Regions from separate parts of the Silvimonas iriomotensis genome, predicted to be linked through region 2. Evidence: predicted binding sites of a transcription regulator. Region 2 holds the regulator's gene; the other holds the start of a gene.

Region 1 (4,218 bases), 670 kb from region 2:
CCGGGCCAGCGCCCATGGATGTTGCTGTTGCTTTGTCTTGTGTGGCTGCTGCCAGGCTTGATCGGGCATGATCCCTGGAAGCCGGCGGAGCTGGAAACGGCCGCGGTGATCAAGCATTACGTGGAAGGGCAGCACTGGGCGCTGCCGTGGTGGGGCGACAATCCTTACCTCTTGTATGGCCCTTTGTATTACTGGTCTGCCTGCCTGTTTGCCTGGCCCTTGTCGCACCTGGGCATGGCGGTGCATGACGCCGCGCGGCTGGCAACCGGCGCATGGATGGCGCTGGCCATGTGGGGTCTTGGTCTGGCCGGTCGTGAACTGTATGGTCGCCGGCAAGGCCGTGTGGCCGTCATGGCCCTGATTGGCAGCATCGGGCTGATTATCTGGGGTCACCATCTGGCGCCGCAGGTGATCGTGCTGGCGGGCTTTAGCTGGCAGCTCTATGCGCTGGCATGGGCGTTGCGCCAACCGGTGCAGGGCGGCTTGTTGCTGGGCCTCTCCTGGTTGATGTTGCTGCTGGGCGCGTCCTGGGGCGAGTTCCTGCTCAGTTTTGTGACGGCCGTCGCGCTGCTGGGGTTCCGGCCGTGGCGCCGCGCCTGGTATCTGGCGACCTTGCTCACCGCGCTTGTCACCTCGGTGCCGCTGGGCTTGATGTGGGTGGGCGATCTGTATCACACCAATCCGGAGGCTTTCCGGATCTGGCTGGATTACTACGCATTTGGCGCTTTTGGTGGCCTAGCTTCCTGGCAACCGTTCCATTCGTTCGGGTTCTATTTTTCCATTGTGTTGTGGTTTGCCTGGCCGGTATTGCCGCTGGGTGTCTGGGGTATCTGGTCCAACCGCTCGCAACTGGCGCAACCGAAGCTGACTCTGCCGATTGTGGTGCTGGTACTGAACTCTGTCTGGCTATCGCTGGCCGGTGACCTGATTGGCGAGTCGGCGCTGTTGCTGGTTCTGCCCACGTTGTCTTTACTGACTACCAGCGGGATCGATCGCTTGCAGCGTGGCGCGGCCGCGGCGCTGAACTGGTTTGGCATCATGACCTTTGGCGTCGGCACCTTTTTGCTGTGGTGTGCGTGGATCGTGCTGACGACGGGCACGCCGGCGACCTGGGCCAGAACACTGGCCGAGGCCAGCCCCTCCTGGCATCCGCATGTGGTGTGGGGTGGCGTGCTGTTTACGCTGGCGATCTCGATCACCTGGTGCTGGGTGTTGCTGCGCAAGCGTCCGCTGGGTCGGCTGGCCATCACCAACTGGGCATGCGGTGTGACCTTGCTGTGGGGTGCGCTGATGGGCTTGTGGCAGCCGTGGCTGGATGCCTCCAAGAGCTATCGGACCGTAGTTGAGAGCCTGCAGGTGGCCGTGAACAAGCAGCCGGCCGGGTGTATTGATGGCTCGCTGGTGTCCGACTCTATGGCCGCGTCGGTCGATTATTTCTCGCACCTGGCGCTGCAACGGCGCGATGTGACCAATTGCCGTCTGCAACTGGTGGCAGGTGACCCGCCGCCGGGGTCTATGGTATTGTGGGATGGTGCCCGCCCGGGTGAGCGCCATGAACACTTTTACCTGCTGGACAAAACACGCTCTGTCGCCACGCGCTAGGCGCGGGTGCCAACAAAAAGACCGGCCAAGGCCGGTCTTTTTGTTTTGCTGCAGTGATCAGGAATGCTGCGGCGTGTGCTGGTCTTTTTGCTGGATGGTGTCCGGATCCACGGCGTTCATCACATTGCGGCGTACGAACAGAAAGATATACACCGCCATGACCAGCACAAAACCAATGGTAAACAGGCTCAACAGACCAATATCAGAGAAGAACAGGGCTTCCCAGGGGGAGTTTTCCATGATGTGACTCCTGCCACGCGTGCATGTAATGACAAGATCATGGCGCGGAGTCGTATCCGGAATCTTGATACTAATCAATCAACTGCAGTAATTAGTGCCTGCTGGCAGCATTGCCGCCCCAAGGCCGGTCAGTCGCGGAAGTTCTGGAACTGCACCGGGTAGTCGGTAACCTGCTTGCGGATCACGGCGATGGCTTCTTGCAGGGTGTCGCGCTTGGCGCCGGACACACGTACTTCGTCGCCCTGAATGGCGGCTTGTACCTTGAGTTTGGAGTCCTTGATCAGTTTGACGATTTTCTTGGCTTCGTCCCCGCTGATGCCGGTGCGTACCGTAATGGCCTGTTTGACCTTGTTGCCCGACACTTTCTCGCTCTTGGCTTCATCCAGGCAGCGGATGTCGACGCCGCGCTTGGTCAGTTTGGCAGTCAGGATGTCCTTGACCTGTTCCAGCTGAAAGTCGTTGTCGGCAAAAATGGTCAGGACTTTCTCGGCTTGTTCCACGCGGGCGTCAGAGCCCTTGAAGTCAAAGCGGGTGCCGACTTCCTTGTTGGTTTGCTCCAGTGCGTTACGCACTTCCACGTCGTTGACTTCAGAAACGATATCGAAAGAGGGCATGTCGTACTCCTGCTGTTTTCAGTATGAAAGCCGGCGGCGATCAGTCCGGCGTTGTGTGGTGAAGAGACGGCATCATGGGCAGGTCGGTGACGCCGATATCCATGCCCAGTTGCGAGAACAGGGTGGTAACCTGGCCGCGGTGATGCGTCTGGTGATTGAAAAAGTGGCTGACGGCAATCCATGCCGGCATGTTCATTTGCTGGTGATACATGGCGCTGTACCAGCTCAATGGTGCCGCCAGCCAGGCATCGCTGACCGTACCGGCCCAGGTGTCGATGTGCTGGTCAGTTTGCTGGCGTAGCGCAAGCAGCGCCTCCCACGTGGGGCACACCAGCGCGTCGGGGCCGAAGTCGGGCAAAGGCTGGTTTTCAAAGCGCGCCAGCCAGTTCATGTCGCCACGCACCAGGTGATCCAGCGTGCCATGCACAGAGCCAAAAAACGCGCCGCGATCCGCTGTGCGCAATTCCTCGCCCAGCGTGTCTGCCATGGCGTACAGGCGCTCATTCATCCAGCGGTTGTATTGCGCCAGAAGACGGACTGCGGCGTTGGTGATCATGCGCGGGCACAGGTGGTTGATGTGGATACTGGATTTTAACGGCGTTTGCGGTCCGGCCAAAGTGCTAAAACCAGCCAGACCACAATGCAGGGTATCCAGACCAGGACAAACTCACTTTCCAGCGTGATGAGACCGCGTTCTGAAAAGAACCGCGCGCCAATGGGCGAGACCATGATCGGGTGGAGCCCGAAGAAAAAGCGTGCGTCGCTCAGTGGCCAGAAAAACGCCACGCCACGGCCGCCGTTAGTGAGCGCATCCATGACGGGATGGCTGAACACACATGCGGCCAGAATGGCCCAGTGACGCAGCAATGCGCCGTGCCGGCGTGCCAGCCACCCTGCCATCAAACCACCCAGCACCACGGCAAACAGCAGCGAATGCGTTGCGCCACGGTGGCCGTAGGGGCTGTCGTAGGCGATGCCGAACTTGAGGCCGATGGTGTCCAGGTCTGGCACCATGCTACCCAGCATGGCCAGCACATACAAAGGGCGCGAACGCCAGCGCTGGGGCAGCAACCGCACCAGCGTGGCGGCGACAACGGCGTGGGTGACAACAGTGGTCACGGCGGCTCCGGTAGATGTAAAAACGCCCGGCGCTGCACAGGCAGGCCGGGCGTCAGGACAGGCGTCAGCGCTTAGCCAAAGTGGCAAACGTAATGCAGGGTCTCGACCGTTTCGATATCAAAGCTGCTGTTGCCCGGCACGTTGAACGACTGGCCGCCAGTGTAGGTGACGGCTTCGCTTTCGCCAGCCAGTTTCACCACACATTTGCCGGCGATCAATTCCATGATTTCCGGGGCGCCGGTATTGAACACCAGTTTGGACGGCAGGATCACGCCCACGCTTTTGCGGGTGCCATCGGCCAGGATGACGGTGTGCGACACACACTTGCCATCGAAATACACATTGCCTTGTTTGACTACGGATACGTTATCGAATTGCTGGCTCATGAAGAGGCTCCAATGGGCAGGAAGGGCGCTGCTTATTTCTGCAGCACTTCAGTCAGAATGGTTTTGATAATGAAACCCAGCATGCCGAATCCCAGAACAAAAAACAGGATGACGGTGCCGAACTTGCCCGCGTTTGAATCCTTGGCCATGCGATAGATCACGAACCCCATGTAGATGATGAGGCCGGTGACCAGAATGGAGACGGACAACGTATCAAACGTGTCCTCAGGCATGTTCAGAAAAGAATCAAGTACGGA
Region 2 (4,218 bases):
AGCGGAAACCCATGCTGCGCGCGGCGTCGATCACCATACGGGTTTGCGCTTCGCTCTGCACGCGGTTCACGGCGCGCTGCACGCGCTCGTCAAAATCCTGCACGCCAACACTCATGCGGTTAAAACCGGCCTGGGCCAGGAGGCTGATTTTGGCGGGCTGCAATTTGCGCGGATCAATTTCGATCGAATATTCGCCATTTGGCAAAATATGGAAATTCTTATTGATTTCTGAAATCAAATCGGCAAGTTGTGCTTCCGGCAAAAAAGTAGGTGTACCACCGCCAAAATGAATCTGGCCAACCTTCATGGTATATGGCAATATATTTGCCAGCAGCCGAATTTCTTTTTTAAGATATTCGACATATTCAACTGCCCTGCTTTCATTTTTGGTGATGATCTTGTTACAGGCGCAGTAGTAGCAGACGGTATTGCAAAAAGGCAGATGAAAATACAGCGATGCCGGGCGGTCTGCCTCCCCCACGCGGGACTGCTGCAGCGACGCGGCATAGGCGTCGACACTCAGCGGACCAAAGCGGTCAGCAGTGGGATATGAGGTGTAGCGAGGCCCCTGGCCATCGTAGCGTTCGACAAGGGGGCGATCGAACTCGACTTGCTGGATGTAGGCGGCTGTATGCATTTGTCCTGCCCTGAAAATTCAGGGTAAACAGTTTGCCTCCACCCTGGAGATATTTACTTGATACAGATCAAAGCAAATCGCATGATGCTCGCATCTACTTCGCACATGTAATTAATAGATGCCCTCAGCGACCGACCGTTTCTGACAGACCAGCCCCAACCGTGACTTTGGCTCTGGCCTGCAGGCAATTATCTGAAGTCCAAGTGGAAAAACAACCATGCTCTCACCTATCCAGTTACGTGAAACCGGTCTCAAGCAATTGCGCCATGCCTGCTCCAGTTGCAGCCTGCGCGAACTGTGCCTGCCTGTCGGGCTCTCTCCCGATGAAATGCGTCAGGTCGACCAGCTTGTCAGCCAGGGCCGCCCGATCAAGCGGGGCGAAGCGCTCTATCGGGCCGGCGAACCGTTTCACTCGCTTTACGCTGTGCGCCTGGGTTTTTTCAAGACCAGTGTTGTCTCTGAAGATGGCCGGGAGCAGGTCACGGGCTTTCACATGAACGGTGAACTGATCGGCATGGATGCCATCAGCACCGAGCACCACACCTGCGATGCGGTGGCACTGGAAGACAGCGAAGTGTGCGAGTTGCCATTCAATGAAATGGAAAACATGTCGCGCCGCATTCCCTCGCTGCAGCGCCACCTGTACCGCCTGATGAGCCGCGAGATCGTCCGCGATCATGGCGTCATGCTGTTGCTGGGCAACATGAAGGCTGAGGAGCGCATTGCGGCATTCCTGCTGAACCTGTCACAACGTTTTGCCTTGCGCGGTTACTCGCAGCACAGTTTTCATTTGCGCATGACGCGTGAAGAAATCGGCAGCTATCTGGGCCTGAAACTGGAAACCGTCAGCCGCACCTTGTCACGCTTCCAGGACCAGGGTTTACTGCGGGTACAGAACCGTTTGATTGAACTCAAAGACATCGAAGGCCTGAAGCAGTTGATGAATAGCTGCCAGGGCAACTGACCCCGCGCCCCCATGATCGCCCAGCTCTGCCTGATTGCCCCTGCCGCACAAGCCTCTGCCGTACTTGAACGCCTGGGACAGGCCGGGCTGGGGCTGCCTGTATTCCCGGCGGAGGCGGCGGCAGCGCTTCCGCCCGCCCCCACGGCAGACAGCACGCTGGTGCTGATCAATCCGGGCAATATGGCTGCTTACCAGCAACACTTGGCCGTTGCCCGGCAAGGTGGCTGGCGCCTTCTGGACCTGGCGGTCAATCTGCACAATCCGTTTGGTAAAACCATGGGCTGGATGGTTGCCGCGGGTGGCAACCATGATGATTTCGCCCTGGCCACGCCGGTACTGGATGCGCTGGCGCCGCCGTTTCCCAAAGCCTGGCTTCACGCCGGCGGCCCTGGGGCCGGTGCTTTTCTGAACAGCATTGCCAGCGGCTGGCTGGCGCAGTCTGAATCTGTCTGGCAATGGTTGCTGCATGCCTTGCAGCAACCGGGTGCCAGTTCGTTTGATCTGCAATCCTGGCAAACGCTGATCGACCACAGCCTGACGCACCTGCAAGACGATGCCCGCAGCTATCTGGCCATTGATACCGGGCCGTTCCAGCCCTGGTTTGCCGATCAATGCGCCCTGCTACTCAACCCGCTGACCCGTGAATCCCCGGCCCGCCAACTGGCCAACTGGTTCCTGGCCGCGCAGGCGGTCAACCCCAAACCCTGACTCACACAGTGTCGGCCCAAATAAAAAACGGCCCCTTATGAAGGGGCCGTTAACGCAATCGGCAGATATGCGCTAGTAAACAGGTCAGGCAGCAGCGGCCTTGCGGCGATTGGCTGCAGCGGTAGAGCTGGCCTTGTTGATGTTCTGCACGGTCGCAGCCAGCCACTCTTCGCTTTGCTTGCGGGTTGCGGCGATCGCGGAATCGTACACATCAAACGTGGTGGCCACGCCTTGACGCAGGCTCTTCACACCTGCGGCACCGGCCGGATATTGTTCAGCCAGCTTGTCCAGACCAGCCAGTACTTCTTCGCTGGTTTGCTTCAGATGTTTTTCCACCAGTTCACCCAGTTCTTTCTGGGTGGCATGGGCAATGCCCACGGCTTCGCGCCAGGCGGCGGTGGTTTTTTCGGTCACGGGTTCGACCAGTTCGCGCTGAACGGCCAGCGCTTCATTCGCGTCCTTGGCACCAGCAAGGGACTTGGCAGCGTGCTCGTTGTCAGACAACAGTGCACGGGCAAAACCCAGTTGCACCGCCCAGAGGCGCTCTGTACCGGTCAGGACGGTACGGGCAAAACCCAGAGACTGTTCGATCCCGACTTGTTGAGCGCGGGAAAACTCTTCGGCGAAACGGTTGGTACCAAGCGTCATGATTTTTCCTAAGTGGTTGTGCAATGCAACATTTGAGGGCATTCTGGCAGAATGCATTCATATGTCAACCTTATTTTGTGCAATGCATCAGAAAAATCCAGCACGAAAAAAAACGACCTGACGGTCGTTTTTTTATAAACAGGATCAAACAGTTGTTTGATTTGCAGGCTTTACGCTTTGACGTCCACGCTGTTACCCAGGTTGGACGGATTGTTGTACTGCGGCACTGGCGGCAGCGCCTGCAACAGGCTAAGGGCCGCAGAAGCTTGCGCGTCATTGGCTTTTTTCATGACGGCCACGTTGATCGAATTGGCGTTGGCGGCGGGTTGCAGCACCGTGGCGTTGAGCTGGTTCATGCTCTGATTCACCGCGTTGCTTTGACTGCTGACTGCACTTGCATCCATAAGGCTGAAGACTCCTCTATAGGAATCAACACCTTAACCTGGAATTTATTACAAATGCAAGTTAGTCCGCCCACACTGTTCAACGCGCGCCTGCCTCTGTCTTGATTAGCAGTGATAGAATTTGCGGATGAATACCCCTGCCTTTATCCATCTCCGCCTTCACTCCGAATTCTCTGTGACCGACGGCATTGTCCGTATTGACGATGCGGTCAGCCAGGCCAAAAAGCTGGGCATGCCAGCCCTGGCTGTTTCGGATCTGATGAACCTGTTTGGCATGGTCAAGCTGTACAAAGCCTGCCGCAACACCGGCCTGAAGCCCATCGTCGCGCTGGATTGCTGGATAGAGAACCATGATGATCGCGACAAACCCACGCGCGTGTTGTTTGTTGCCCGCAACCGTGACGGTTACGGCCGTCTGTGCGAACTCCTCACCCGCGCCTACCTGGAAAACCAGTATCGTGGCCGCGCTGAACTGAAAAAAGAATGGCTGGACAGCGGCGACAACACGGGCTTGATGTGCCTGTCTGGCGCGCACCAGGGCGAAATCGGCCAGGCCATCCTGAATGGCAACATGGCCGGCGCCATTGAACTGGCCCGCTGGTGGCACGATCACTTTCCTGGTGCGTTCTATCTGGAACTGCAACGCAGCGGCCGCCCGGAGTGCGAAGCGTCGGTGCAGGGTCATCTGGATATCGCGTCCGAACTGGATTTGCCAGTTGTTGCGACACACCCCATCCAGTTCATGGACCCGGACGACTTCAAGGCGCACGAAGCCCGTACATGTATTTCTGAAGGCTACGTGATGGCCGACAAGCGCCGGCCGCGCAACTTCACCGAAGAACAGTATTTCAAGACGC

Evidence for each region. Region 2 encodes FNR, which switches genes on or off when oxygen is low (the NO sensors DNR and NnrR bind a similar motif). Its sites were predicted from a motif close to TTGATNNNNATCAA; they were not measured.
Region 1: IEX57_RS02075 (DUF3149 domain-containing protein) is a predicted target of FNR. The motif match lies at 1,907-1,920, and genes of this name have one in related genera.

The regions. Positions count from the first base shown of each region.
Region 1 covers NZ_BMLX01000001.1:461,644-465,861, forward strand. Annotated here, with positions in the region: gene IEX57_RS02070 (ArnT family glycosyltransferase) at 1-1,602, shown strand, start outside; gene IEX57_RS02075 (DUF3149 domain-containing protein) at 1,660-1,842, opposite strand; gene IEX57_RS02080 (YajQ family cyclic di-GMP-binding protein) at 1,971-2,456, opposite strand; gene IEX57_RS02085 (DinB family protein) at 2,497-3,012, opposite strand; gene IEX57_RS02090 (metal-dependent hydrolase) at 3,048-3,575, opposite strand; gene ppnP (pyrimidine/purine nucleoside phosphorylase) at 3,647-3,961, opposite strand; gene IEX57_RS02100 (DUF2788 domain-containing protein) at 3,994-4,218, opposite strand, start outside.
Region 2 covers NZ_BMLX01000001.1:1,130,504-1,134,721, forward strand. Annotated here, with positions in the region: gene hemN (oxygen-independent coproporphyrinogen III oxidase) at 1-637, opposite strand, end outside; gene fnr (fumarate/nitrate reduction transcriptional regulator Fnr) at 855-1,601, shown strand; gene IEX57_RS04995 (hypothetical protein) at 1,614-2,309, shown strand; gene IEX57_RS05000 (phasin family protein) at 2,394-2,957, opposite strand; gene IEX57_RS05005 (putative motility protein) at 3,128-3,361, opposite strand; gene dnaE (DNA polymerase III subunit alpha) at 3,489-4,218, shown strand, end outside.